3 regions of the Hohaiivirga grylli genome follow, and region 1 is predicted to be linked to each of the others. Evidence: riboswitches for the same ligand, from Rfam matches in the RefSeq annotation. Region 1 holds a riboswitch; each other region holds the start of a gene.
What was found. A riboswitch is a leader RNA that binds a small molecule or an ion and turns the genes downstream of it on or off. The one in region 1 is predicted to bind thiamine pyrophosphate.

Region 1 (9,704 bases):
TGGTCAGGCAACTTTGTTTGGTCGTTTAAACTATTCAATGCGCATCTGGTTTGATGCGACGCGATTAAACAGTTTGAACCTCGTGCCATCAGATATCATCAATGCTATTCGTACTCAGAATACGCAGGCTGCGATCGGTCGCTTGGGTGCAAATCCAATGCCAGAAGATCAGCAGTTCCAGCTGAATATGCAGACACAAGGGCGTCTGACAACACCTGAAGAGTTCGGGAATGTTATCGTACGCGCTAATCCAGATGGTTCTGTCCTACGGGTAAGGGATGTTGCTCGTATTGAACTTGGTGCACAAAATGAAGATGCAAGTAGTCGTCTGAATGGTAGAGAAGGTGTTGGTATGGGGCTGTATCTCGCCTCGGGTGCCAATGCTGTTCAGGCTTCTAAGAATGTTGAAGAGACACTCTCAAAACTGCGTCAGCGTGTGCCAGAAGGCATTAAGCTACAAACTGTTTTTGACTCGACAACATTCGTGAATGACACGATTGCCGAAGTGTTTAAAACACTCTTTGAAGCTTTCGCTCTGGTTGCTATCGTTGTGTTCCTGTTTCTTGGGAACCTGCGCGCAACTATTATTCCGGCGGTTTGTGTTCCGGTCAGTCTGGTGGGTACTTTCGCCGTTCTTCTCGTAATGGGTTATTCGGCAAACACGATCTCTCTTCTCGCTCTGGCGCTGGCAATTGGTATTGTCGTTGACGATGCTATTGTGGTGGTGGAGAACGTTGAACGTGTGATGGAAGAAGAACCAGAACTGTCTCCTGTGGATGCAACAAAGAAAGCAATGGAACAGGTTACTGCACCTATTATTGCAATTACTCTGGTTCTGCTTTCCGTGTTCGTACCGATTGCCTTTATTTCTGGTATTTCTGGTGCCTTGTTCCGTCAGTTTGCGGTTACAATCAGTGCCTCAATGGTGATCTCTGCTATTAATGCATTGACTTTGTCACCAGCACTTTGTGCTCTGTTCTTGCGTCCTGCTCATAACCGTAAAGGTGTTATGGGATGGATTAGTGAAAAGATTGACCAGACAAGAGATGGATATGCCCATATTGTCCAAAAGGGATTGCGTGTATCTATTCTTTCTCTTGCTGTTGTCGTTTTCTGCGGATTAGCCACATATGTCTTCTCTCTTTTCACGCCGAGCAGCTTTTTGCCGGAAGAAGATCAGGGCGCGTTCTTTGTAAGCATACAGTTGCCTGCTTCAGCTTCTTACTATCGCACCAAGGAAGATGTTGAGAAAGTTGAGAAAATATTGCAGCAGATGCCTCAGGTAGAGAATGTGGTCTCAATTGTAGGCTTCTCGCTGCTTGATGGCTTCTCTGCAAGTAATGCGGCCTTTATGGTTGCAAAGCTTAAGCCATTTGAAGACCGCAAAGCTGCATCAGATAATGCCAAGGTTCTCATCCAGAAAATGATGGGACAAACCGGTCACATCATGACCGCCTTCATTTTTGGTTTCAATCTACCGCCTATTATGGGAATTTCAGCATCTGGTGGTTTTGAATATCAGCTTGAAAGTCTTGAGGGGGCGGATCCTGCAAGTATGGCGAGTGTTGCGCAGGGATTGAGTGCCGCTACTCGTGGGAATCCAAATATCCTTTATACTCGAACCACCTATGTTGCGAATGCACCTTCAATTTTCCTCGATATAGATCGTGATAAGGCACAAGCTTTGGGCCTGAGCATCAATGATATCTTTACATCTCTGCAATCAACCTTGGGTGGTTATTACATTAATAACTTCAACATGTTTGGTCGTACATGGCAGGTCAATATTCAAGGTGAAGCAGCGGACCGCCGAGATATCAATGATATCTGGAATATCTATGTCCGTAACAGTAGTGGTGAGATGGTTCCGTTACAGTCTATTGCAACAGCTAAGACGATTACCGGACCACAGTTCATTCAGCGTTATAACAACTATCGTTCCGTTACCATAAATGGGGCGCAGAACTTTGGCGTTTCCTCTGGTACGGCTATGGATACAATGGAGGAAATTTCTCAGAAAGTACTGCCGGCTGGTTACGGCTATGAGTGGACTGGTATGGCATATCAAGAGAAAAAGGCGGCTGGTCAGACAATGATCATTCTGTCTCTTGCCTTGCTATTCGCTTATCTGTTCCTTGTTGCATTGTATGAAAGCTGGGTCATTCCTATCCCGGTTCTGCTTTCTGTGTCTGTGGCTGTTCTAGGTGCCTTTATTGGCTTGCTTATCTTTGGTCTGGCGCTTGATCTTTATGCGCAGATTGGACTTGTGGTGCTGATTGCTCTTGCGGCAAAGAACGGTATTCTTATCGTTGAGTTTGCGAAAGAGCAGCGTGAAGCAGGTTTAAGTATTGAAGAAGCAGCGATGACGGGGGCCAAGCTTCGTTTCCGTGCTGTTATGATGACATCTATTGCTTTTATTCTCGGCCTTGTACCGATGGTTTGGGCAAAGGGCGCTTCGGAGATTGCACGACAGGCTGTCAGTACGCCGGTATTTATGGGAATGTTGTTTGCTAGTAGCATTGGTATTTTCATCATTCCGATGCTGTACACAACATTCCAGAGAATGCGCGAGCGTGTGAAAAAACAGTTCTGGGAAAAACGCTCCCATCCAACTGCATCACGTGCGATGCACTGATAAATATCTTCTCGAAGACAAAAGAGCGGGGGAGAAATCTTCCCGCTCTTTTTTATGCCACTTTATAAAATTATAAACTATTGCGATGTCTATTCATCAGATATTCAACTAAACGATTTAATTTCGAAGAACTGAAAAATTTAATGCAGGTGCGATAATACAGCTGTAAAGCATCATAGATTTTTGATGAGAATTTTTATTGGAATTTATTTCTCTCATTGCGCTTTAATGAGATAATGAACAAGTTCAAACACAGAATGCATACAAGCAATAGAGCTTAATCCCCGTAATTGCTGTCGAGTGGGGATGAAGCGAGGGCCGGGTTGAGTAATCAATCCGGCCCTTGTGATTTTAAATTTATGCCTGTCGGCGATTAATCCATAACGGCGGCTTTGAGAATACAGACCATCATTGCACGACCTGGTTCTGTTCCTATGCAGCGAACTGTGTGGGGCCTGTCGCACCGATAGCGCAACGTTTCACCAGCTTTGGCTGTCTGAATTGCATCGCCAACTTCAACTTGGAACTCGCCTTCGAGCACAGAGAGACACTCAACAGAGCCCCGCTGGTGGGCATCAGAATCCAGAAAACCTTGAGGATCAGCCTGGACGTCGTACCACTGAAGCCATTCAACTGTTTTGATCCAGCCAATAATTGTCAAACGCATCCGTCCGTCATCGGAGACCAGAATAGGAGTATCTGCCTTGGAGGATTTATCAATAAACGGTTCTTCGTCGCTTGTGGCCAGAACACGCTCAATTGAAACATCAAGTGCCTGAGATAGACGCCAAATTGTTGCAAGTGTTGGGTTTGTCTCATTACGCTCAATCTGGCTGATAATTGATTTTGCAACGCCTGATTGCTCGGCCAGCTCAGAGAGCGACAGGTTGTAGGCTTTTCGCAAACGCTGGACAGTTTTTCCCAGTTGTCCAGATAGTGCCATGGCACCACTTTCCAGACTACGTAGACGTTCTTTACCTTCAACACCCATTATTTTCGCCTCAATACGTTCCACAAATAGAACATATGTTTGTTAGACCAAACGGCAAGAAAAAGGAAGACCCTTTAAGGCATTGAGTGCCATGTTTCTGAATAGGTGTGTGTATCTGTTGGTATGGAAAGCCTCGTTTCATCACTTCCATAACTTATGGAAGTGATGAACTGGTCCTATCCCGTGGCCTATATGCAAGCTGTCTGCTGCTTTCAGAGCCGCCGTCAGGTATCGTTTAGCTTCTGTAATAGCCTCGCGTAAATCTGCACCCTTGGCAATGAAAGCTGTAATTGCAGATGATAAGGTACAACCGGTTCCATGAGTATTGTGGCTGTTTAAGCGCGCAGAGCTGAGGCGATAAACGCCATTGTGATCTAGCAGAATATCTGTACTCTCTGGCCCGTTACCATGTCCACCTTTTATCAAGACAGCTTTGGGGCCAAGTTTTAATAGCCGCTCAGCTTGAGAAATAACCTCTTGTTCATTGGAAGCAGGGTGATTGTCGCCAAGGATAACGGCAGCTTCTGGTAGATTGGGCGTAATTAAAAGAGCAAGGGGTAAAAGGCTTTCTTTGAGTGTTGTGACGGCTTCCTCTGCAATCAATCGATCTCCACTCGCTGCAACCATAACCGGATCAAGAATGATCTGGGCTTGATTGTATTTTCCCAAACCATTCGCAACAGCTTGGATAATGTCTGGTTGAGAGAGCATGCCAATTTTAACAGCATTCACGTCCAGATCTGAAAATACGCTATCAATCTGCTGTTTCACGAAGTCTGGGGGGATGTTGTATATCCCCTGAACGCCACGTGTGTTCTGGGCAGTCAGGGCTGTAATCACGCTTGCGCCATAGACACCAAGAGCTGAAAAAGTTTTCAAATCAGCCTGTATTCCGGCACCGCCACCAGAATCCGAACCTGCAATAGTTACTGCGATAGCTGTCATATTGGTATCTCTGGATGCTTACTGGTTATGCTGAGCTTGAAAAGCTTTGGTAATAACTTCATTCAAGGATTGAGCTGCAGATGTAATATCATCAGGGGAGAAAAGGGCAGATATGATGGCAATACCATCAGAACCCGCTTCAATAACCGATGCTGCATTCTTGTGATTAATCCCTGAAATAGCACCGACAGGCAGAAAAGGCTGTCTGGAACGGATTTGTCTGGCCAGTTTTGAGAAGCCGTCTAGGCCGATAGATGCGCCCGCATCATCCTTGCTGTTGGTTGGGAAAACACTCCCAATACAGGCATAATCTACTGGGAGCTTGCTGCATTCTTCTGCATTGATGGCATTGTTGACTGTCAGGCCAATGATGGCGGAGGCGCCGAGAATATGTCGCGCGTCCTGTGCGTACATATCGGATTGACCAATGTGAACACCTTCAGCACCTGATGCCAGAGCGACATCAATACGATCATTGATAAGAAGAGGAACGGATGTTCCTGCAAGAACATTCTTGATGGCCCGGGCTTGCTCAATCATTGGGCGCGTATCAGATGTTTTATCTCTGTACTGGATTAAGGTTGCACCACCCTGAACCGCAGCCAATACAAGCTCATGTAATGGACGTCCACGCGCAATCTGCGGATCAATAATTCCGTAAAGGCGAATATCAACACTGGTCATGTTTTATCCGTAATAGAAAGTTTATCTGAGTTTTGAGGGCGATATAGGGATGCCGTAAGGCTGAAGAAGCCAAATGCAACGTTATTCTGAGATTTGGATCTATGTACAATACCATCTCTCTTTCCTCCGCCGGCATGATCCGGATCAGGTTCATGGGTTGGTACAGACCTCTCAGCCCTAAAGGGCACCCCAAGGAGATGTTAGGATACTAGCTACTTGCTGAAACAGAAGCAAGCAAGAGAATGATATCAGCCCCATAGTTCAGGCGTTGGCGGATAGAGCAGGCTCTGTTCACAATGAAGGGGTGGCGTCCTGTCTGCTGATAAAAGCAGAGGACCATCAAGATCAACATATTTTGCCTTTGAGGCTAAGATCATAGCGGGTGCCATTGCCAAGGATGAGCCCAGCATACAGCCAACCATAATATCCATGCCAAGCTGCTGGACTTCATTGGCAACTGAAAGAGCCTCATAGAGGCCACCTGTTTTATCGAGCTTGATATTAACCAGATCATATATGCCAACAAGAGTGGGGAGGGCCTCTCTGCGATGTGCGCTTTCATCTGCACAAAGCGGCACAGGCTTATCTATTGTTTTGAGAATATGGTCGAGCTCTGCCGGCAGGGGCTGTTCAATCATGGCGTATCCAGCGTCAGAACATGCCAGAAAATGCTCCGGTAGATTATTCTCTGTCCAGCCTTCGTTGGCATCTGCAATAAGTGTGGCATTCGGCGCGCCAGAACGGACGGCTTTGATCCGCTCAATGTCCAAATTATCCCCCCCACCGAGTTTGACCTTAAGCAAAGGCCGATCAGCTGCTTTTACCGCTGACTTATTCATGACTTCTGGTGTGCCAATACTGATTGTGAAAGCGGTTGTTACCGGCGCCCAATCCTTGGCACCAGCTGTAATATGAGCTGGAATACCTGTTACTTTTGCTTCCAGATCCCAAAGCGCATTATCAATCGCATTGCGAGCCGCTCCAGCAGGTATGATGCGACTTAATGCTTCATGAGAAATACCATTCTCGACAGAGGGACGAATATTTTCAATTTGCGCGATAACACTGTCAACGCTTTCACCATAGCGTGCATATGGCGTGCATTCCCCGCGTCCAATCTTTTGATTATTGAGGTCTGTTAGTTCAACCGTTACAACGATTGCTTCAGTACGTGTCCCTCGCGATATAACGAAAGGTTCTTTTAAAGGAAAATGATCAATTTTTGTCTGTATTTTGCAGGGGATCATTGATATGCACCTTAACTATTTTATCGCTTTTATTAAAGTACTTAGGTTAAGAAATTAGTTCGTTCTTTTTTAGTGGCAAGGATTTTCTGCGTGCACTCAGCAGATATTGATAATGAACCGAAGATAGATGTCAGTCATGCTGACAATCAGGTTCATATTGCCTTGCAGGGAGACTGGACCTCAAGTCTTGGAAAAAGGGCTGATGATTACGCGGCAAGACTTGTCGAGATACAGGAAAATCAGCCAGTTATCTTTGATCTGTCTGGTCTGGGACGGCTGGATACAGTTGGCAGCTGGCTGATTATTCGTTCAGCACGTACACTTGAGAGCCGAGGTATCAAAGTTCAGATACAGGGGCAAAGTGCAACCCATGATATTCTTCTGACTGAAATATCTTCTCATACGGTTGAGGAAAAGCAGGAAGAAAAGCAATCTGGACTTGTTACTTTCTTATCTGAAATTGGAAAGTCAGTTATCCAGACACGCCAGGATGCCTATGATGGTATTGTCTTTTTTGGTCAGGTTGTCTCGGCGTTAATCCGTGTTCTGTTCAGGCCAAAATCATTTCGTTTTACGTCGCTTGTTACACAGATGGAGCAGGTTGCTCTTCGTGGTGTGCCGATCATTGTTCTGATCTCGTTTCTTGTTGGCTGTATTATTGCGCAGCAAGGTATCTTTCAGCTGAAGACATTTGGGGCAACAGTTTTTGTTGTTGACCTGATCAGTATTCTGACATTGCGCGAACTGGCCGTTCTCCTTACTGCAATTATGATTGCAGGTCGTTCTGGTTCTGCATATACGGCAGAGCTCGGATCCATGAAAATGAGTGAAGAGGTTGATGCTTTACGCGTAATGGGGCTTGATCCGATTGAAGTTCTGATTGTCCCGAGAATTCTGGCTCTTATTATCGGATTGCCACTTCTCACTTTCATCGCATCAATGTCCGGTTTGTTGGGCGGTGCAATTACGGCTGCACTCTATGGTGATATTCCATCGGATGTCTTTTTGACACGGCTTCAGTCTGCAATTGCTATGAATACCTTTTTTGCCGGCATTATAAAGGCGCCTTTCATGGCTTTGGTTATTGGTGTTATTGCCTGTTCCGAAGGCTTGGCTGTTAAGGGATCAGCTGAATCGTTGGGGCGTAATGTGACTTCGGCAGTTGTGAAGTCCATCTTCATGGTTATTTTGATGGATGGTATCTTCGCTATGTTCTACGCAGCGATTAACTTCTGAGGTCCAATGAGCAAGCCTGAGCCAAAAAATATGCCGCAGAATAATGATACTTCCCAGAAGGAAGTCGTCATAAGTGTGCGTGGCTTGGAAGTTGGTTTTGGTCCTAAAACAATTATGAAGGATCTTAATCTTGATATTTATCGGGGTGAGATTCTTGGCTTCGTAGGTGCTTCGGGTACGGGTAAATCCGTTTTAACCCGTACTATTCTTGGGCTGATTAAAAAACGCGCGGGTGAAATCAACGTATTTGGCCAGAATGTTGATGGTCTTTCTCATGATGAGCGCCGGAAGATGGAGCAGCGCTGGGGTGTTCTCTTTCAGCAGGGGGCATTGTTCTCAGCCCTGACGGTCAAGCAAAATGTTCAGGTGCCGATGCGGGAATATCTGTCTCTTCCTCAGGATGTTCTGGATGAGATGGCAATGCTGAAGATTCAGATGGTTGGTCTTCCAGCTGATGCGGCTGATAAATTTCCTTCAGAACTTTCTGGTGGTATGATCAAGCGTGCGGCTTTGGCGCGTGCTTTAGCTTTAGATCCGGATATCCTTTTCTTGGATGAGCCAACATCAGGGCTTGATCCGATTGGTGCGGGTGATTTTGATGATCTCATTGAAACACTGCAAAAAACACTTGGCCTGACAGTTTTCATGGTCACACATGATTTGGATAGTCTCTACTCAGCTTGTGATCGTATTGCTGCACTTGGTCAGGGAAAAATTATAGAGCAAGGGCCGATTGAACATATGTTGCAATCAACAAATCCTTGGGTACATTCTTATTTTCATGGTAAGCGGGCTCGTGCTGTGCTTGCAGGGCAGCATGAGGCATAATGATATGGAAACAAAAGCAAATTACGCCCTAGTGGGAGCCTTTACTCTGGCAGTCATTGCTGGAGCGTTCGCTTTTATCTACTGGTTTGCCGACCTTGGCTCTGCCAAGCAGCGTAAAACACTGGATATCATATTCTCAGATTCCGTTTCTGGTTTGTCTGTTGGGGCCAGTGTTCTGTTCAATGGTATCCCAGTTGGGCAGGTAATGAATATCCGTATCCGGCCAGAGGACCCGCGGCAGGTTGAGGTTCGTACCCGAATTGATGATGGTACACCGTTGCGGATGGATACGACAGCAATGCTTGAGTATCAGGGCTTGACCGGTGCTGCTTCTATATCACTGACAGGTGGTGATCCACGCGCAGCCGATCTCGTTGCTGCGAAGGGGGATGACTTTCCCGAGCTTTATGCCAAGCGTTCTGACTTTCAGAGCCTGATGGAATCTGCCCGTAATATTGCTGCCCGTGCCGATGATCTTGTAACACGTATGGATAAGTTGGTTGGTGATAATCAGGAATCTATTACGAAGATTGTCAAAAATGTTGAGAACTTTTCTGATGTGCTCGGTGATAGCTCTTCAGGTGTAAAGAGATTTTTGGATCAGATTGGCGATTCAGGTAAGGGAGCTCTTGATGAGGTTCATGCTGCAGCTGCTTCAATCAAGAAACTTTCTGATCATCTGGAAGGTCAGTTGAATGAGATTGCAGAAGGTCTGAAGCGCTTTACAGGCTCTGGCCTGCAGCAGTACCAGAATCTGGCTGTCGAAGGCCGTAAGTCACTGAATGAACTGAATAAGCTTATTCAGGGGATACAACGCAATCCGCAGCAGTTTATTTTAGGGCCTCGCTCATCTATGCCCCAGTATAACGGAAGATAAGAACGGACGAATGTTATGACAAAGAAACCTTCATTCCAGAAGAAAGTCCTTTCCTGTTCTCGTCTTGCCAAGACGGGGTTGGTATCCGTTATATTAGTTGGGCTTGCTGCCTGCGGGACTGGTCCGGCCCCAACGACCTATGATCTGTCAGCTCCGACAACAGGTATCAAAGCGCGCCTTGGTGGACAGATTGTTATTGCAACGCCAACGGCTCTTCAGGCTCTGAGTGATCAGAATATTGTCGTTCGTAATGAAACGGGT
Region 2 (9,704 bases), on a different contig from region 1:
AGCCATGGCCGATCAGATCAGACATGGAATGGCAACAATATGGACCAGTATGCCGATGATCTGGCAGAAGTCATAGAACAACTGGATCTGAAAAATATCATTCTGGTCGGGCATTCAACAGGCGGTGGTGAAATTACCCATTATATGGGCCGTCATGGCACAAACCGTGTCGCTAAAGCTGTTCTGGTTGGAGCGGTGCCTCCTTTGATGCTCAAGACAGCAGATAACCCACATGGCACTCCGATTGAAACCTTCGATGCTATCCGTCAGGGAACATATAATGACCGTTCCCAGTTCCTAACCGATCTTTCTGCCCCCTTCTATAATTTCAACCGCCCCGGCACCAAAGTATCAGAGGGATTACAGAAATCATTCTGGTTACAGGGTATGCTTGCTGGCTTGAAGGGACTGCTCGACTGTATCCATGAGTTCTCGGAAGTTGATTATACGGAAGACCTCAAGAAGGTGGATATCCCGACACTGATCATTCATGGCGATGATGACCAGATCGTTCCAATCAAAGCCTCTGCAGATCTTTCCAGCAAGATCATTCCGAATGCAGAGCTGAAGATTTATCCCGGTGGTTCACATGGCCTGGCACAGGTTGAGCAGGATCAGTTCAACAAGGATGTTCTGGCATTCATTCGTACATAGAATAAAGGCGGTGGTTACCCACCGCCCTTTTATCATGCCATCCGCTCATCACTGCTGATTTCAATGCCGAACCCTTTCAAGCCGACATAAGAGCGGGTTGATGATGAGATATTGCGGATTGAGACAACGCCCAGATCACGCAAAATTTGCGCACCAAGACCAACATCTTTCCATTGGTTGGAGCGAACTTCATCCGATGAGGTTTCCTCAGGAGCAAGCTGTGTTGTTGGCACACCGGCTGTTCCGTCACGAAGATAGACAAGAACCCCCCTGCCTTCCTTGGCGATCTTTTCCATCACTGGAGCAATGGTTTTAGCTCCGGAGAAAATGTCTGACAGAATATTTGCCCGATGCAGACGCACCAGAGTATCCTTGCCATCGCCAATACGGCCATAGACCAATGCCAAATGCTGTTCAGGATCAAATGGAGTTGTATAGGCATAACCTGTAAACTCACCCCATTGTGTCTGAACCGGGAATGTCGCGATACGTTCAACCAGCTTTTCCCGTGTCTGACGATAGGCGATCAGGTCAGCAACAGAAACCTGATGCAGATCATGCTTTGCAGCGAAGTCTTTAATCTGCTGGCCCTTCATGACTGTGCCATCATCATTGGCCAGTTCACAGATCACACCAACAGGCGGAAGCCCGGCAAGTTTGCATAGATCAACAGCAGCCTCGGTATGGCCGGAGCGCATGAGTACGCCACCATCTTTTGCAATCAGCGGGAAGACGTGCCCTGGGCGAACAAAATCAGCCGCACCCATGTTATGGTTTGCAAGCGCCCGGACAGTATTCGAACGCTGCTCGGCAGAAATACCGGTTGTCAGACCATGCTTCACATCAACGGTAATCGTGAATGCCGTACCTAAAGGCGCATCATTGGCTGCAACCATTGGGTTGAGCTGAAGGTTGCGGGCAAGCTCACTCGTCAGTGGTGCGCAGACAATCCCACAGGTATTGCGGATAATAAAAGCCATTTTCTCCGGGGTACAGAGAGACGCAGCAACGATCAGATCACCTTCATTTTCACGATCATCATCATCTGTCACAATGACAATTTCACCACGTGCAAAAGCTTCAACTGCTGCGGTTACACTACTCATTCTCGTACCCCTTTTAACCACCACACTTTGTGGTCATAGTGATCATCAGATCAGGAATAACTGATATTTAAACTTTTATGGGTTGAACGGCCAGTGCCGTATCTCACCAACCTGCCCGCGATGGCGTAAAAATTGATCTGCAAGAACGCATGCAACCATAGCTTCGGCAATCGGCACAGCACGAATACCAACGCATGGATCATGCCGCCCTTTTGTGCGGACTTCAGTTTCCTTGCCTTCGCGAGTTACGCTATGGCGCAACTGCAGAATGGAGGATGTTGGTTTAACGGCAAACCGACAAACCAATGGCTGCCCTGTTGAAATTCCGCCCAGCACACCACCTGCATGGTTAGAGGAGAATGCTGGATGCCCCGCATTACTGGCATACATTTCATCAGCGTTTTCTTCACCGGTCAGTTCAGCAGAAGCAAAACCGGCACCAATCTCAACGCCCTTGACAGCATTGATAGACATCAGCGAACTGGCAAGTTCTGAATCAAGTTTGCCATAGATTGGTGCGCCAAGCCCCGGAGGAACACCCTCAGCCACGACTTCAACAACAGCACCAATGGACGAGCCGGCTTTGCGAATTCCATCAAGATAGTCTTCCAAAAACGAGACACTTGATGCATCCGGACAGAACAGGGCATTGTTACCAACCTCAGCCCAGTCCCAATTATCACGATTAATCTTGTGAGGCCCGATCTGCACCAATGCGGCGCGTATCTTCACATCCGGCAGAACCTTGCGTGCAATAGCACCGGCAGCCACACGCGCAGCTGTTTCACGGGCTGAAGAACGCCCACCGCCACGATAATCACGGATGCCATACTTCATATCATAGGCAATATCTGCGTGCCCCGGACGATAGCTTTCCTTGATTTCCGAGTAATCTTTGGAACGTTGATCAACGTTCTCAATCAACAGAGCAATCGGCGTACCAGTCGTAACCTGCTTACCTGTCTTTTCATCAGTGAAAACGCCTGACAGAATACGCACCTTATCCGGTTCCTGACGCTGGGTCGTAAAGCGGGATTGCCCAGGACGACGCCGATCAAGTTCAAGCTGAATTTCTGCCTCATGAATCGGGATCAGCGGGGGGCAGCCATCAATTACGCAACCAAGAGCTGGTCCGTGGCTCTCACCAAATGTTGTAACGCGAAAAAGGTGACCAAAAGTATTATGAGACATGGGATATGCGCTTGCACCAATAGAACATTCCCTTTTGTTTAAGAGTAAACTCCCCGAATGTCACCCCCCACCTCACTGAGATACTGCAGGATTTAAGGAGAAAGGCGTTTCCCTGTTCCACCAAAGATGCATTGAGAGGGAAATATCAGAGCTATCCAACTCTCATGAAAGCGTATAGACAATGTCTGTTGACTCGGGGTGCAGCCTCTCCGGCTGCTGAGAAATACCCGTATCACCTGATCTGGTTCGTACCAGCGGAGGGAGGTCATGTTGGTTCTGTTTTCAAATTCCAAAATTCTTAAACTTATCTGCACCAAGCTATTTTTGGGGCTGCTCTTTTGCCTATACACGTTGAGCAGCACTCAGGCATCGGAAACACTGAATATCTATTCAACCATGCCTGAAAAATACTCCTCAAAAGTCTTCGAGGCGTTTACCAAGCAAACAGGCATCAAAACACAGGTTATCCGCCTGTCCGCTGGAGAAGCTCTTGCCCGAATAGAAGCAGAGAGCAGAAATCCGCAAGCAGATATTCTGTTTGGTGGGCCGGATGAAATATTTGAGGTTGCAGCAGCACAGGATCTCCTGACAAATCTCCCCCCTGCTGGAGATGGAATTCCGGAAAGATATCGTTCACGTAATGAGAAATGGCACTCCTGGGGACTTATGCCACTGGTTTTTATGGCTAATACAAATTTTCTTGAAAAGAATGGTTTGAAAGCACCCAAGTCTTGGCAGGATTTGCTCAATCCTGCCTATGCCAACAGTCTTCAGATGGCAGATGCAAGAACCTCAGGCACTGCAACGGAACGTATTTATGCCTTGGCTGCCCTTTATGGAGAGACAGGCGCCTTTGCCTATCAAAAGCAGCTCCATAAAAACATACAGCTTTATACAAAGAGCGGTCAGGGCGGCGCGATCCCCATCGCTACCGGACAAGCCGCAGCAGGCATTTTCTATCTGCCTGATGCTTTAGACACCCAGCAACAGGGCTATCCGGTTATCGTGACTTACCCCGAAGAAGGTACAACATACGGCATAACTGGCGTTGCAATACTGAAAGGAACTCGCAAATCAGACACCGCACTCAAGTTGGTCAACTGGCTTGAAAGCGCAGAGTTTGCCAATGTTCTGATCATTAACAAGATCAATTATCTGCCATTGCACAGAGATGCCCATATTACTGAACCCATGCTGGATATCAGTAAAGTAAAACTGATCGATACTGATATGGAGTGGCGCAAGAATAAGCGTCAGGAATTTATTCAGCGCTGGATTAGTGACATTATTCAATAAATTGAAAATGGCTCCTTCCTCATAAAGGAAAGAGCCATTTTAACGCTGGTTCAGTTTTTACTGGTGACCGGAACAGCTGGCGCACCCTGCCATGCTGTATTCTCAGGGATGCTTTCACCCTTCATAACAATAGTTAACGGGCTGAGCTGCGCAAAAGAGCCGACATGACTATCATAAAGCACCGTCGCATTCGCCCCTACGGTCACACCGTCGGCAAGCTTGACGCGCCCCACTTTCATCACCCGGTCTTCATAAAGATGGGTCTGCAAGGCGGACTGAGCATTGATGGTGCAGAAGTCACCAATCGTGACACAGTCAAACTCAGTAATATCTGTTGTATGCATACAGATACCCTTCCCGACTTTTGTACCGAATAATCGCAGAACCCAAGGTAGGAACGGTGTTCCCTGAAGGTGCTCAAGCATAACCTTACCCGCAAGCCCCCAGTAGAGAACCGCAACCGCCTCTGTGCGCATGGCCCACCATGACCACATTGGTTTCATCGTTGGTTTATAAGCCCCCATCATCAGCCACTTAACCGCAACAACACACAGAACCTGCATAATTGCGATAAAGACACTGCCAATAATGAAGCGGACAATAAGCCCCCAGATATCCCCCAGCAGGATCGCTGGCAGGAACCATCTGTCAATCACGATCATTGCAAGGGTAATGAACAGCATCGTCGCAAACGATGTGTGCAGGGCTTCAAAGACACCACGAGAGAATTTGCGCCAGAACCCGGGTTCATATGTCCAGTTGGCATCAACATTCACACGTTGACGTGTTGGCAGCTTGATGGGCGGAGAACCAAACCAAGTATCACCCGGCTGAATAAGCTCATTAGCGGGTGGCTTGGATTTGATACCAATCAGAACACCTTCAGGAATATCAGCACCTGGCGGCAGGACAGCATCATTCCCGACAAAAACCCGATCACCAGTCTTGGCTGGCAGAATGGTCATCCAGCCGCGCTGGATTTCTTCCTCACCATAGACCACCTCGTCAGCAATGAAGTTACCGGCACCAATTTCCGTAACATCATAACGACCGGCCAGATTGGTCGAAATTTCAGCACCCTTGCCAATCTTTGCCCCCATCAAACGGTACCACGCCCGCATGTAGATTGTGGCGTAGAGCGATGACAGGGTTTCCAAGGTTACTTCCGTTGCAAAAGCAACCGTCCACTTCCGCAGATAGAAACCTGAGAATACGGAATAAGTCCCAGAATTGACCTTTGGCAGGATAACCCAGCGAACAAGGGCAATGAAGAGCACTGTAAAAGCACTCAGACACATGGCAGCAGGCCATGTCAGAAGCGGCATGTAATAGACGTATTTGATGTCGGTAATTGACGACATGAAATCATCGATACCATCAAGCACAATGAAGGCCGGGAAGATTGGCAGCAGGCTAATTGCCGGAACCAGCATCACCATAATGATATAAAACACGCTATGCCACATCCGGCGACGCTTTGAGGCATCAGCAGGCTCTGGCAGTTCTGCGATATCGACATCACCAACCTTGCGCCCCGGAGAGCCATCCCATATTTCTGCTTCCGGCAAAACGGAGTCATTAGGAACAGTGGTCAGATCACCAATCTGGCAATAGTTGCCAATCTTTGTATCTGAACCCACAACTGCAGATGCTCCGATAACTACATCATCACCAATATCAATATGACCGATGATGAGCTCGTTACCGACAACCTCTGCATTGGCAAAGATAACCTTGCCTCCTGTTGTTGTGCGCGCACCGATACTCAGAAGATCAGGCGCCCCGATATTCACGTCACCAATAACAGCATCCCGACCAACCTTCGCACCAAGAAGGCGAAGGTAGAAATTCATAATTGGAGAGCCCTGTATCCATTTGATATGGACAAGAACATTCAATCGCCGAACAAACCACCACCTGAAATAATAGGTTCCCCATAGCGGATAACGACCGGGTTTGGTTTGCCCGAGGACAAGCCATTTTGCGGCAATTGATATGCCAGCCGTCACAAAGTTGATCAGTGCATAAACCGTGAGAACTGCAATGATCTCAAACAACAGACTATGCCCCTCACCGGCAATCAGCAGGTAAGTCACAAACGCCCCAAGCCATTGGGTCGTTGCAAGCGCAATAATGATCGGCAATGTCATAGCCTGCGCCAAGCCGCATAAAAAACGGCGCGCAAAAGGCGGTGGTGTAAATGTCAGATCAACGCCACTGTTAACATGACCATAGCCCCCCGTTCGCTCAATCAAGGCATTGGAGAGCTTGCGTAATGTCCGGAAGTTATAGACATCCTGCAGTGTAATTGCGGAAAGCCCCGGCAATAATCTGACTGCTGAAACAAAGCGTGCAGCAAGAAGTGAATGCCCACCAAGATCAATGAAGAAGTCTGCCTCAAACGGAACAGCCTGCCCACCAAACACACCACGGGCTGCTTCAAGCAATGCAGCCTCAGTTGGGTTCTCAGGTTCATCCTGCTCAGTTTCAATAGTCGCCGTTAAAGAAAGTGTCTTAAGTGCTTTGCGATCTGTCTTTCCGGATGTCAGACGGGGAAGTGTCTTGATAATTTCAAAATGTCCGGGAACCATATAGGCCGGCATCTGCTCCCGCAGCTCATGACGCATTTCAACCTGATCAAGAACGGCACCGTCTTCTAAAACAAGAAAGGCAACCAGACGGTCAATCCCATCAGCCTGACGCAAGATTACCGCTGCCTGCTGAACACCTTTGAGAGCCGCAACCTTAGCCTCTATTTCACCAAGCTCAACACGGAAACCTCGTATCTTGACCTGATCATCCAGACGCCCATGGAACTCAAGGTTACCATCTTTATCAAGCACAACAGCATCACCGGAGCGGTATAACACCGGATCGCGCGAATTATCTGCGAATGGGTTCTTTATAAATTTCTCAGCGGTCAGCTCTGGACGTAAGAGGTACCCTTGGGCAATACCCGGACCACCCAGCAAAAGCTCGCCCTCAACACCGGGGGCGACAAGTTCCAGAGCTTCATTGACAACGTAACAGCTATAATTCGGGATTGGCTTACCAATCGTGACTGGCTGTCCGGCTTTCAGTTCCAGAGCTGTCGCAACAACCGTTGCCTCTGTCGGGCCATATGTATTGAACAACCGACGACCGGGCTTTGACCATTTTTCCAGCAATGGTGCAGGAAGGGCTTCTCCACCAAGAAGAATCAGTCGGAGCGTTTCAACATCCCGTGGCAGCAGAGCAAGTAGCGTCGGGACAGTATCAATAACCGTAACCCCTGCATTCTCAAGAATATCCGGCAGGTTCTCAACATCACCCATCATCTGCGGATCAGCAACATAAAGCGTTGCCCCAACCAGATATGGCACCCAGATTTCTTCCATTGACAAATCGAAGGCAACTGATGCCCCCTGAAAACAGATATCTGTTTCAAGAAACTCATAAGTTGCATTTGCTGATCGCAGGAAGTGACAGATATTGCGGTGGCTGATCACAATACCCTTTGGAGTACCCGTCGAGCCAGATGTGTAAATCAGGTAAGCAGGACTTTCTGGCCCAACCCCTTCCGGTCTAATAGGCAGAGCTGTACTGTCGGTCTCATCAATCAGAGCAGGCGGCGTAACTGGCTTACACGCACTGTTTTCAATAGTGAATGCAGCAGGATTAGTTACAATAAGTAACTTACCACCAGCATCCTCCATGCATATAGCAACACGTTCTGCCGGTGCTTCTGCATCGAATGGTAACCAGACGGCACCTACGCGCGTCACGGCAATCTGGCAAAGCAGAAGATCAATGCTGCGAGGCATCCAGAGACCAACAACATGCCCTGGGCCGATGCCATGGCGGACAAGCCCGCGGGCAATATGTTCAACCCGTGTTGTTGCCTGTCCAAAGCTCAATTTCTGATCACGGGAGATAAATGCTGTTTTTTCAGGAACACGCGCCTGTGTTGCATGGAACAGTTCATAAAGAACTTCATCCCGCAAAAGATCAGGAGCATCAGTACCAAACAGAACCGCTTGCTTAGGGGGATTCATATCATCAGCATTCCCATTCCCGGATTGCCCGAAATTGTCCTCAATACAACTCATAGGAACCCCGCAAGCAGGTTATTGGAAACCACACGAAAAGCCATGGGACACGTACATTTCAAGCGAAAGATATGGAATTTTACCATCTTTAATTGGAAACGCAGACAGTTAGAAAATATTTCTAATTCAAAGCTCGTACAGCGAATCAAATTATTGAGCAATTGATATACTCTTGCTCTACAAGTCTGAACACTAACAAAACGCGCAGCAGTCATGCACCGGTGCACCACTGGGACCAGCTTTATTCATTAGATCAGGAAAATATAAAAAATGTACCAAGTGGTGAGCTTAAAGCATCAAACCCACTGATAGCTACCTTTTGCAATCACAAGGATACGCCCCTGCCAGATTTCTACAACAGGTGCCTTTTCCGGAGCGATGCAATCCATGACAGCCAGGGTCGCACGGGCAACACCACCATGAGATACAACAACGATATCCCGTTCAAGATTTTCAAAGACGGGACGCACGCGTTCTGCAAGCATGGCATAGCTCTCACCATCAGGAGGAACCGTGCCCCATTTATCCATATCGCGTTGAAGTGCAGCTGCCGGATCTGTCTTGCGAACGTCCTTCCATGTCAGACCTTCCCACTTGCCGAAAGTAATCTCTCGCAAACGTGGTTCAGGCTGATAGATATCAGGCGCCAGACCCATTGTTCGAAGCATAATGTCAGCTGTCTCACGTGTCCGCTTCAGGGGGCTGACAAGATACTGCATTATTTCAGGACGGTCGAACAGCTTGGCTAGTTTATAACCAACCTGTTCAGCCTGCCCACGGCCCTTTTCATTCAGGGAAATATCCTGTTGCCCCTGCATACGCCCGGCAACATTCCAGTCTGTCTCGCCATGGCGGACAAAATAGATTTTCGGACCAGACATATCTCTTGCAGGAGCCACAGCGTAATACCTGATTATTCTTTGTTCAGAGAGATATCCGGAGCTTCCGGATTCTTCATACCGACGACATGGTAGCCTGAATCAACGTGCAGGATTTCGCCGGTGATACCGCGTGCCATATCTGAGACAAAGAATGCTGCTGTCTCACCAACTTCTTCAATTGTCGTTGAGCGACGCAGGGGTGAATTGTATTCGTTCCACTTCAGAATATAGCGGAAATCACCAATGCCGGAAGCTGCCAGCGTCTTGATTGGGCCTGCAGAAATCGCATTCACGCGAATGTTCTTTGGGCCAAGATCAGCAGCCATATAACGGACAGATGCTTCAAGAGCAGCTTTTGCAACACCCATGACGTTATAGTGCGGCATCCACTTCTCTGCACCGAAGTATGTCAGCGTCAGAAGCGTACCACCATTTGGCATGAGTTTTTCTGCACGCTGCGCAATGGCCGTGAATGAATAGCAGGAAAT
Region 3 (9,704 bases), on a different contig from region 1:
TATAAGGTCGTTGATGGTCCTGCAACAAAATCTGCGGATGTTCAGGCTGCTGCCCGCTCACTGGTCGGCAAGGCCGATGTCATTTACGTGCCGACCGACAACACCATTATTTCAGCGCTGGAATCTGCAATCCGCGTAACAAACAACGCAAAAATCCCACTTTACACGGGTGATACAGATAGTGTTATGCGCGGCGCAATCGCCTCCCTCGGTTTCAACTACTATGATATGGGAAAGCAGACAGGCGATCAGGTTATTGCCATTCTTGAGGGGCAGAAAATTTCTGATCTTCCTGTTCGCTATGGCAAAGGCTCAGAGCTTTATCTGAACAGTAAAACAGCAAAAACCATCGGGCTGGTTATACCTGAAGACCTTCTCAAGAAAGCTAAAAAGAACGTCGAGTAAGCACAGGTTGTTTCCCGCATTGGATAAATAGACAGTGCGGGAATTTCTTTTTGAGCAGTTGTTAGAAAATTGCTCTGAGTTCTGGACTCATACGCAATATTCGCGTTAGTTGCTTCAAAAGAATTTTCAGGAAGGCTTACAGGCTTACCTCAACTTCTCTCTAAACGAGGAAACGTGACTATGGAAGTTGCCGGAAAGGGCGGAAAATGAGCTTATTTGCTTTCATTGGAGGCATTGAAGCAGGACTGATCTACGCCTTTGTCGCATTGGCAGTTTATTTGTCTTTCCGAATTCTTGACTTCCCTGATCTCACCGTCGACGGGTCTTTCCCGCTTGGTGCGGCAGTTACTGCAACATTAATCAGCATTTCAGGCTGGAACCCTTGGCTTGCAACCCTGATGGGAATGTTTGCCGGTAGTCTTGGGGGGCTAGCCACGGCCTATTTTTCTGTTCGCTGGGGTATCTTGCACCTTCTGGCATCCATCCTGACCATGACGGCGCTTTACTCCATCAATATCCGCGTCATGCAGGGGGCCGCTACGATGGGCCTGTTGAATGATGAAACTATTCTAACACCCTTTATTCATCTAGCTAATTCAGCTGGGCTCCCAGAGATGTATACTCGGCCTATAGTCTTGGCCGCCTTTGTAATAGCTGCTTTTGTCATCTTGAGTTGGTTCTTAAATAGTGAACTTGGTTTATCAATGCGCGCTACCGGTGCGAACATTAGAATGTCTCGTGCGCAAGGTATCAATACCAGCCGTCAGGTAATTATAGGTATGATGATTTCAAACGCCTTAGTTGGTCTTGGTGGCTCTATATATGCTCAAGCCAACGGCTCCGCTGATGCAAGTCTTGGAACAGGTACTATTGTTGTTGGACTAGCCGCAGTTATCATCAGCGAGACTCTCATCCCTTCACGTAAAATATGGGTACGTTTACTTGCCTGCATTGTAGGCGCGATCGTTTATCGTATGGTTATACAATTAGCTATGGATGTTGATTTCTTAGGCTTTAAAGCTTCTGATCTCAACCTCGTCACGGCATTGATTGTTCTGATCGCCCTTGTCGTACCTAAACTCAAGAAGAAGGTCTTCGCATGATCGAAGTCCAGAACCTCTCCATCACCTTCAATCCCGGCACGCCAAATGAGCGCCGGGCTTTGAAAGATATCTCCCTTCGTCTTGAGAATGGTGAATTTGCCTGCATCATTGGTTCAAACGGCGCGGGTAAATCGACACTTCTTGGCTCTATCGCCGGCGATGTGCCTTTAAGCGGTGGCCGGATCATGGTCTCTAATACAGATGTGACCAAGCTGCCAGCAGAACAGCGCGCAACCTATATTGCCCGCGTCTTTCAGGATCCGTTACTGGGAAGCTGCGGCGATCTCTCCATTGCAGAGAATCTTGCACTTGCCTCAGCACGTGGCAGAAGGCGCACTTTCAGACGTGCCCTGAACCGCCATTATATTGAGACTGTAAAAGGCCGCATCTCAGAACTCGGACTGGGCCTTGAAGATAACCTGAGCCAGCCAATGGGTTCATTATCCGGCGGACAGAGACAGGCTCTATCACTTGTGATGGCAACTCTGTCACCCTCCAGCGTTCTTCTTCTGGACGAGCACACGGCAGCTCTTGATCCACGCAATGCAGAGTTTGTTCTTGATCTGACAAAACGCTTTGCCGAACGCTATGGACTCACGGTTTTAATGGTCACCCACTCCATGCGACAGGCATTGGATATGGGCACACGCACCATCATGTTGCATGAAGGTAATATCATTTTTGATGCATCAGGCAGCCACCGGAAAGATCTCACAATTGAGGATCTGCTCGCCCAGTTTCGCAGGGTCAGAAATGAGGACATTTCGGAAGACCGTCTACTCGTTGGATAACAAAAAGGCCACCTTCTGGTGGCCTTTTTTTAAATCTTAGCCGCGCACGCTTTTCCGTCCGGGAAGGAAAACTGTCAGAAGCCCAATTGCTGGCAGATAAGAGCAGATGTGATAGACGAAACTTATGCTGGTGTGGTCAGCGAGCTCCCCAAGAACAGCGGCTCCTAAACCACCAACACCAAATGAGAGCCCAAAGAACAGACCGGCAATCATCCCGACTTTCCCGGGATTAAGCTCTTGCGCATATACAACAATTGATGAGAAGGCTGATGATATAATCAGGCCAATTACAATGGCGAGAAGACCCGTCCAGAACAGATTTGCGTAAGGCAGCATCAACGTGAAGGGTAGAGCGCCAAGAATTGAGAACCAGATAACAGCCTTGCGTCCGATACGATCTCCTATCGGCCCGCCAACCAGTGTACCAACAGCCACAGCACCAAGGAAGTAGAACAAATAATGCAGAGCTTCACTGTTTGAAACATGGAATGTTTCTTTCAGGTAGAAGGTAAAATAACTGGACATGCTGGCCATATAGAAGGCCTTGGAGAAGACCAGCAAAACCAGAATAGAGAGAATGATCTTGATACGTAGTGAAGAGATGCCAACAGGTGGCTCAACGCTTTTAAGACCTGTTTTCTTGCTGGCCTTGCGCTGGTCACGCATCCACATCCCGATCCATGCCAGAACGCCAATTGCAACAACCGCAACCAGTGAGAACCACAGAAGACTGCTCTGTCCGTATGGAATTATGAAAAGAGCTGCCAGCAGTGGCCCAAAAGCAGAGCCGGCATATCCACCCACCTGAAAGACAGATTGTGCCATTCCGTGGCGCCCACCCGACGCCATACGTGCAACACGTGAAGCTTCAGGATGAAAAATCGAAGACCCCATACCAACGAACGCAACAGCAACCAGTATCTGGGTATATGAAGTGGCATGGGAGAGCAGCAGAATACCGATAAGCGATAATCCCATCCCTACAGCCAGTGAAAAGGGCTGTGGTTTCTTGTCCGTATAGATACCAACAACCGGCTGCAGAATTGAAGCTGTCAACTGGAAAACCAGTTGTATTAAACCAATCTGCCTGAAGCTGAGATGCAGGCTGTCTTTAATCAGTGGATACATTGAGGGAATCAGGGATTGCACAACATCATTCATAAGATGAGATAAGCTGATCGCAATCAGAATGCTCAATGTCACGGTTTCTGTCAGCCTTGCTGATGGCGGCATCAAACTCTGCTCTTCACTACGCACATTCCTATCCTCAGCACATCATAACAGCACATATTCCCTCAATATGCCTGTTTGTTCAGGAAGAAAAGCCATTTGATTTATTCCGTCAATGCTCTGCAACGAAAGTCGATTTTTCCCAATCTGAAATGTGCCTATATCTTCTCTGTACTCCCTTTACGAAACGTATGGGGATTTTGAAACCGAATGGGGTGCCCAACTGGGCTGAGATAATACCCATTGAACCTGATGCAGTTTGTACTGCTGTAGGGACTTCGGATGAGACACCAGCCTGCTATCCTCGCTGCCTGCCCTATCTACCTTTCTGCCATTCAAACTGTTTATGCGGGAAGAGATTATGCAAACAACCCATAGTTATTCATGGTTCTCCCTTGCCCTACTCTGGTTCGGAGCAGCAGTATCCGTTGCAGAAATTATGACGGGAGGCATGATTGCTGCCGCTGGTCTATGGCCGGGTTTATGGGCAATTCTTCTTGGGCATATTGTTGGGGTCATTTTATTGGGGTTGGTTGCACTGATCGGCTTTCGAGAAAAAATGCCATCAATCATGTGTACACGCATCTCATTCGGCCAGAGAGGCTCATGGCTGTTATCAGTCGCCAATGTCATTCAGCTGATTGGCTGGGCAGCGGTGATGGTTCAGCAGAGTGGGCTTGCTCTTGGTGGCATCATCAATAAGCTATGGAATATTGAGGCTACAACAATCGCCATCGTCATCATGGGTGCTCTCATTGGCTTATGGAGCCTTTGGGAGGTTGAGGGACGCCAACGGAAGAATACAATTACGGTTATTCTGCTCTTCCTGTTAACAGTTTTTATAAGCTGGGTATTATGGGGAAAAGCAGGTGATGCATCAGCTATATCTGTGTCTCCAGAACCACCCATGCCATTCAGTAAAGCCTTTGAGCTTTCATTCATTATGCCTTTAAGCTGGCTGCCTCTGGTCGCAGATTATGCATATCGCTCGCGCAGCGCATCTGCAGCTACACTGGCACCAAGCCTTGGATATCTTGTGGGCAGCCTGTGGATGTACGGCATTGGCTTTATAGGTGCACTTTATACGGGCGAGGCAGACCCAACCCCAATGTTACTGGCAGCAGGCCTTGGAATTGTTGCTCTGAGTATCGTTGCCCTTTCAACAATCATGACAACTTTTCTTGATGTTTATTCAGCAGTGGCCTCTGCACGAAATATCGTGCCAGAATTACCTGAGAAAGGTTTGAGTATTGCTGTCATCTCAATCGGTACATTGCTGGCGCTCTACAGCAATATCTATGAAAACTTTCTGATGTTTATCGGAGCCATCTTTGCACCAATGGCCGCAATCCTGCTGACAGATTATTTCCTGTTACGCCATGATGCCCGCAGTAGCAGATTTAACTTTAGTGGCCTTATCTCTCTTGGCCTCGGCTTTGCAGCTTTCTTCATCTGCAGCAGGTTAGGCAGCCCTCTTGGTGGCGGATTAAGCAGTATTGTTCTGACAGCAATCATCCATGTGCTTATCAGGAAATCTGCCCGATCGCACCTCCTGAAAGCATCAACCACAACCAAGTCATAGCTTAGCGGGTGCTTGCTTCTACACAGGCTTCCGCCTCAGCTATTGCTTCAACTGTTCCGACATGCAGCCAGATGCCATCCAGCCTCAGGCCATACAAACGTTCTTTGGCAATAGCCCTGTCAAAAAGCAGGTTCATTGAAACGGGACCAGCCGGGATATCATCAAACAGCTCAGGCTTGGCAATGGCGACACCCGCATAAACAAAGGCAGCCATTTCACCTTCAGGACGCCTTTGCAGACGTCCTAATGTATCCATCAGGAAGTCGCCTTTACCGCTATAGCCGATGCTTGCAACATTGGATGCCAGAAGCAGCAGAATATCCATCTGCTCAGGATTCCAGTGCTCAAGCATCCGCTCAATATTTGGGTGCGCACCCTCAATCCAGAGCTCGTCAGAATTCAGAATGAGAAATGGTTCAGGCTGGCTCTGGCCTGCAACCAGATACGGCATTGCTTTCTTGATCCCACCAGCAGTCTCAAGCAGCTCTCCCCGCTCATCAGAAATGGTAATATGCGGCGCCTTGCGATGAGACAAATGCTCTTCAAGCTGATCAGCCAGATAATGAACATTAACAACAACCTCTGTAATGCCAGCCTCAGCGACACGATCCAGAGAATAATCAATCAACGACTTTCCACAAACGGGAACCAGAGGCTTGGGCATCGTATCGGTCAGAGGCCGCATACGTTTTCCAAGGCCAGCGGCCAATACCATTGCCCGGCTGACTGCCTTATGAGGGCTGATTGTTTCTTTCTTCTTGGAAGCCATTTATGCCTCATCGTTATTTTGCGTATTCTGCGTTTTGGACAGATGCGGCAGATAGGCATCGAACCATTCTTTAAGCTGGGCCAAAGCAGGATGTGCCAGATTACGACGCAGATAATTTTCAATGCGTGGCAGGTGATTAAGATACTGTGGTTTATGATCCCGCTTATCCAGACGTGCAAATATACCGAGTATTTTTGTTGCACGCTGGGCGCCCATGATTGCATAGGCTCGGGCAAAACTGGCCATATCAAAAGTTTCATCCAGTGCACGGCGCTCGCGGATGTAATGGCCAAGGAGTTTCAGTTCCAGATCAGGAGCCACGTCAACACGGGCATCCTGCAAGAGTGATGCAACGTCGTAGCTTGGGTGCCCAAGAACGGCATCCTGAAAATCAATGACACCTAGCCGTTTGACACCTTCACGCTCTGGCAACCAGATCAGATTGGGTGAGTGGAAATCGCGGAGTGTCCAGGTTGGGGTTGCCTCAGTAATTTCCTTAAGTGTTGCAGCCCACAAGTTGGCAAATTCAAATTTAGCAGGTGATGACAGCATGCGGTTGGCGATATGGGGGACATACCATTCCAGCAAGAGATCAACCTCAATAAGCAGTGCCTCCATATCGTATGGTGGCAGAATGTGATCTACGCCATCAGCAACCGGCAATACCTGCGGTAGTACGGTACTATGCAGGCGTGACAGCAATGTCGTAGCTTCAGCATAGCGCTCAGGAATTGGGCCATTGCCATCAACAACAGGCTCACTGCCGAGATCTTCAATCACCAGAAGACCAGCTTCCAAGTCTTCGCCATAAATTTTTGGCGCACTGAAGCCTAAGGCACGCAGGCCTCTGTCCATGGCAACAAAAGCGTTAATGTTCTCTGCCAGCTTTGCAATCGTGCTGTAAGATTTGCCCCGTCGAATAGGCGGGCCATCAGGGCGTGCCGGTGAAATCATCAGAATGGATGTCTCACCATTCGGGCGAACGAGGCGCTCATAAAGACGAGACGATGCATCACCTTGCATTGTCACGCGGCGTGCATCATTCCAGCCGCTCTTTCGCAGAATACTCTGGGTTGCCTCAAGGCGCTCAAGCCTTGGAATCATATCACCTGTTGCCGTGACAATCGCGAGGCGTTTGTTGGAATCCGTAAAATCAAGTTCCATGGTGATATTCAGATAGGAGGCCGGCAAAGCGGAAGGTGCCCGTTCAGCCCATTCTATCAGAACAACCGCACCCTCAACCTGCTCTTCCCAACCGAGTTCAACCAGTTCATCCTCATTGCCCAGACGGTAAAAGTCTGCATGGACAATCGGGCATGGCTCATGACGGGCATAACCCTCGTAATTCTGGATCAGGGTAAAGGTTGGGCTCGGAACCTCAAGCTCTGCATCTTTAACAAGAGCCTGAATTAAAAAGCGTGCCAGAGCTGTTTTACCAGCACCAAGACCGCCGCTCAGGGCAATTGTATCTCCGGCCTTCAGCTCTTCACTGAGGACACGGGCAAAGTCCCTTGTTTCTTCTAGGTTTGCAAGGGTAACACGCCACACTGGGCTGTTATTCGCCGTCTGATACATCACATTGCATCCTGGTTAAAATAAACTTGGGCTTTAGCTGGCAAAAGAGGCTAAACGAAGAACCTAAAGAAACCGTTTTAAAATTATTGAGCCGCTTCATGATACATCTCCCGTCAGATTTGTCGGGAAGAAGCAGGTCATAATGGCACCATTACCTGCCGTTGTCTGAAGCTGAATATGTCCGCCATGAAGTTCCACAAGTTGACGCACGATTGCCAGTTGCAGACCAACCCCACGATGCCCACCGCCATCATAGCTATTGCTTTCTTGTCCTTCGAAGATACGGGCACGGATAGAGGCCGAAACACCCTGCCCTTCATCTGCAACACTCAATGCGATCTGCTCATTCTCCCGGCGTGCAGAAATACGGATAGCCTGCTGGGCAGCTGATGCACCAACAGCCCCGGACAGCATGTGGAACAGAATTTGTCTTATACGTTTGCCGTCAGCGGTAAAGGCTCCAATATCGTCAGGAACATCAAATTCCAGCCGGAGACCGGCCTCTGCAATACGGTCTTCAATACCCCGAACCGCTGTCTCAATCGCTTCACGGATATCAACATTCTCAGGCACCAGCTGTAATGAGCCAGCATCAAGCCCTGCCAGATCAAGAATATCATTGAGCAAGGCAAGCAGTGCCTCAGATGACCGTTCAATATGCCCCGAATACTCGCGCTGTTTTTCATTCAGCGGGCCGATTGTTTCACTGCCAAGCATCTGCGTGAAGCCAACAATATTTGTCAGTGGTGAACGCAATTCATAAGAAACATCATAAACGAACAGATCGCGCAGATTGGAAGCGCGCTCAAGTGCAGCATTTCGTTCAGTCAGTGCTTTGGCAAATTTTTCACTTGCCGTGATGTCACTGAAGGTGAGCAGGGTCGCACCATCCGGTAGCGGCTGAGCCATACATTCAATACTGACTTCATCAGTGCGTTCAATACGACAGGTTGTTCCCAACCGGGTTTCCGGCAAACTGGCAACTGCTGCACGGATATCAACCCATGCTGCACTTTCCGGAGCAAGCTCCCGGCACTTCCCGATAACAACGTCAATATGCGGATGCTCAGCCAGCCGCTCATGCGACAGGTTCCACATTTCAGCAAATGCATGATTAGAGAGGCGCAGTTTACCATCCTGCCCAAATACCGCTACACCTTCGCGCAGGGTATCCAGTGTCTCACCCTGTACACGTACCAGTGCATTGAAATCTGTTTCAAGCTGGAAGCGGTCCGAAACATCATCAAACAGATAGGTCAGGCCACCCTGCGGGTTAGGATTGGCAACAACGCGTAATGTACGTCTGTCCGGAAGGTGCCACCACATTTCCCGCGGCTCAACAGCATGATAAGCTGATAACACTTCCGCCTTCCATGTACGGAAATCAGCCTGTTCGGGAAGCTTCCTGTCAGTCCGGAGATTTTCCAGAATTTCACCATCTGTCGGATGACTGTCCAGCAAGCTTGCTGATATACCCCAAAGGCTTTTATAGGCTGCATTATAGAACGACAGCTTCTGCGTTTTATCAAAAATGGCAACAGCTGTTGGTAGCTGATCAAGGGTTTGCCCATGGGCCTCTGTCTGCCGCCGCAGATCTGAGCGCATCGCTTCAAGATCTGTCACGTCAATGGCAATACCCGCACTTCCACCCGGAGTCAGACGCTCAACAACATCAACGATACGGCGTTTCCCTGCAACAACAGCAGCCACACGGGCTTCATAAGCTTCACCAGCTGTCCGACGTCTGGCAGATTCTTCACGCGCCATCCGGTCAAGAAGCTCAAGAGAACGCTCACGGGCTTCAACAAGTGTGTCAGCCTCAACAGCATCAAGAAATGCCTTATTCGTCCAGATCAGAACATCCTTTGCGTCACGGAACCAGACAGGATGCGCCAATGAATCCAACAGACCAATCACGGCATCCAAATCACACTGAATATCATTCAGCTCTGACTGCACTCTGAGAAAATCAGATCTCTCATCGCCGATATCTTTCAGTCGGAGAACGGCCTGCCCGGCACAGGTTGCGCCAAGTGCTTCAACAAAACCACCATTGAGCCGACGCAGAATAAGACGAAAACCTGTTCCTCTCTGCTTAAGAGCCTCAAGAGCAGCTTCCAGCTTTGCAACATCTGTTGCAGCCACCCAGGAACCGAATGCCAGTGCCCGTTTGACGCTCGTACCCGCACCTGCAACAGATGGGTCACCCTCGAAATGTGGTTCTGCCCGTCCAGACCAGCTGACAATTA

Region 2: another riboswitch for thiamine pyrophosphate. It lies ahead of WJT86_RS04260 (ABC transporter substrate-binding protein); the one in region 1 lies ahead of thiE (thiamine phosphate synthase).
Region 3: another riboswitch for thiamine pyrophosphate. It lies ahead of cytX (putative hydroxymethylpyrimidine transporter CytX); the one in region 1 lies ahead of thiE (thiamine phosphate synthase).

The regions. Positions count from the first base shown of each region.
Region 1 is NZ_JBBYXI010000003.1:440,408-450,111, forward strand. Features, by position in the region: gene WJT86_RS10205 (efflux RND transporter permease subunit) at 1-2,635, shown strand, start outside; gene WJT86_RS10210 (helix-turn-helix domain-containing protein) at 3,009-3,626, opposite strand; gene thiD (bifunctional hydroxymethylpyrimidine kinase/phosphomethylpyrimidine kinase) at 3,768-4,571, opposite strand; gene thiE (thiamine phosphate synthase) at 4,590-5,255, opposite strand; TPP riboswitch at 5,359-5,457, opposite strand; gene dgcA (N-acetyl-D-Glu racemase DgcA) at 5,504-6,499, opposite strand; gene WJT86_RS10230 (MlaE family lipid ABC transporter permease subunit) at 6,593-7,738, shown strand; gene WJT86_RS10235 (ABC transporter ATP-binding protein) at 7,769-8,566, shown strand; gene WJT86_RS10240 (MlaD family protein) at 8,571-9,443, shown strand; gene WJT86_RS10245 (ABC-type transport auxiliary lipoprotein family protein) at 9,459-9,704, shown strand, end outside.
Region 2 is NZ_JBBYXI010000001.1:967,131-976,834, reverse strand. Features, by position in the region: gene WJT86_RS04275 (alpha/beta fold hydrolase) at 1-654, shown strand, start outside; gene ribB (3,4-dihydroxy-2-butanone-4-phosphate synthase) at 687-1,760, opposite strand; gene aroC (chorismate synthase) at 1,836-2,951, opposite strand; TPP riboswitch at 3,136-3,231, shown strand; gene WJT86_RS04260 (ABC transporter substrate-binding protein) at 3,219-4,247, shown strand; gene WJT86_RS04255 (Pls/PosA family non-ribosomal peptide synthetase) at 4,298-8,281, opposite strand; gene WJT86_RS04250 (histidine phosphatase family protein) at 8,632-9,234, opposite strand; gene fabI (enoyl-ACP reductase FabI) at 9,249-9,704, opposite strand, start outside.
Region 3 is NZ_JBBYXI010000001.1:609,181-618,884, reverse strand. Features, by position in the region: gene WJT86_RS02630 (ABC transporter substrate-binding protein) at 1-405, shown strand, start outside; gene WJT86_RS02625 (ABC transporter permease) at 612-1,508, shown strand; gene WJT86_RS02620 (ABC transporter ATP-binding protein) at 1,505-2,299, shown strand; gene WJT86_RS02615 (MFS transporter) at 2,336-3,556, opposite strand; TPP riboswitch at 3,731-3,823, shown strand; gene cytX (putative hydroxymethylpyrimidine transporter CytX) at 3,891-5,111, shown strand; gene WJT86_RS02605 (nucleotidyltransferase family protein) at 5,113-5,880, opposite strand; gene tsaE (tRNA (adenosine(37)-N6)-threonylcarbamoyltransferase complex ATPase subunit type 1 TsaE) at 5,881-7,455, opposite strand; gene WJT86_RS02595 (sensor histidine kinase) at 7,552-9,704, opposite strand, start outside.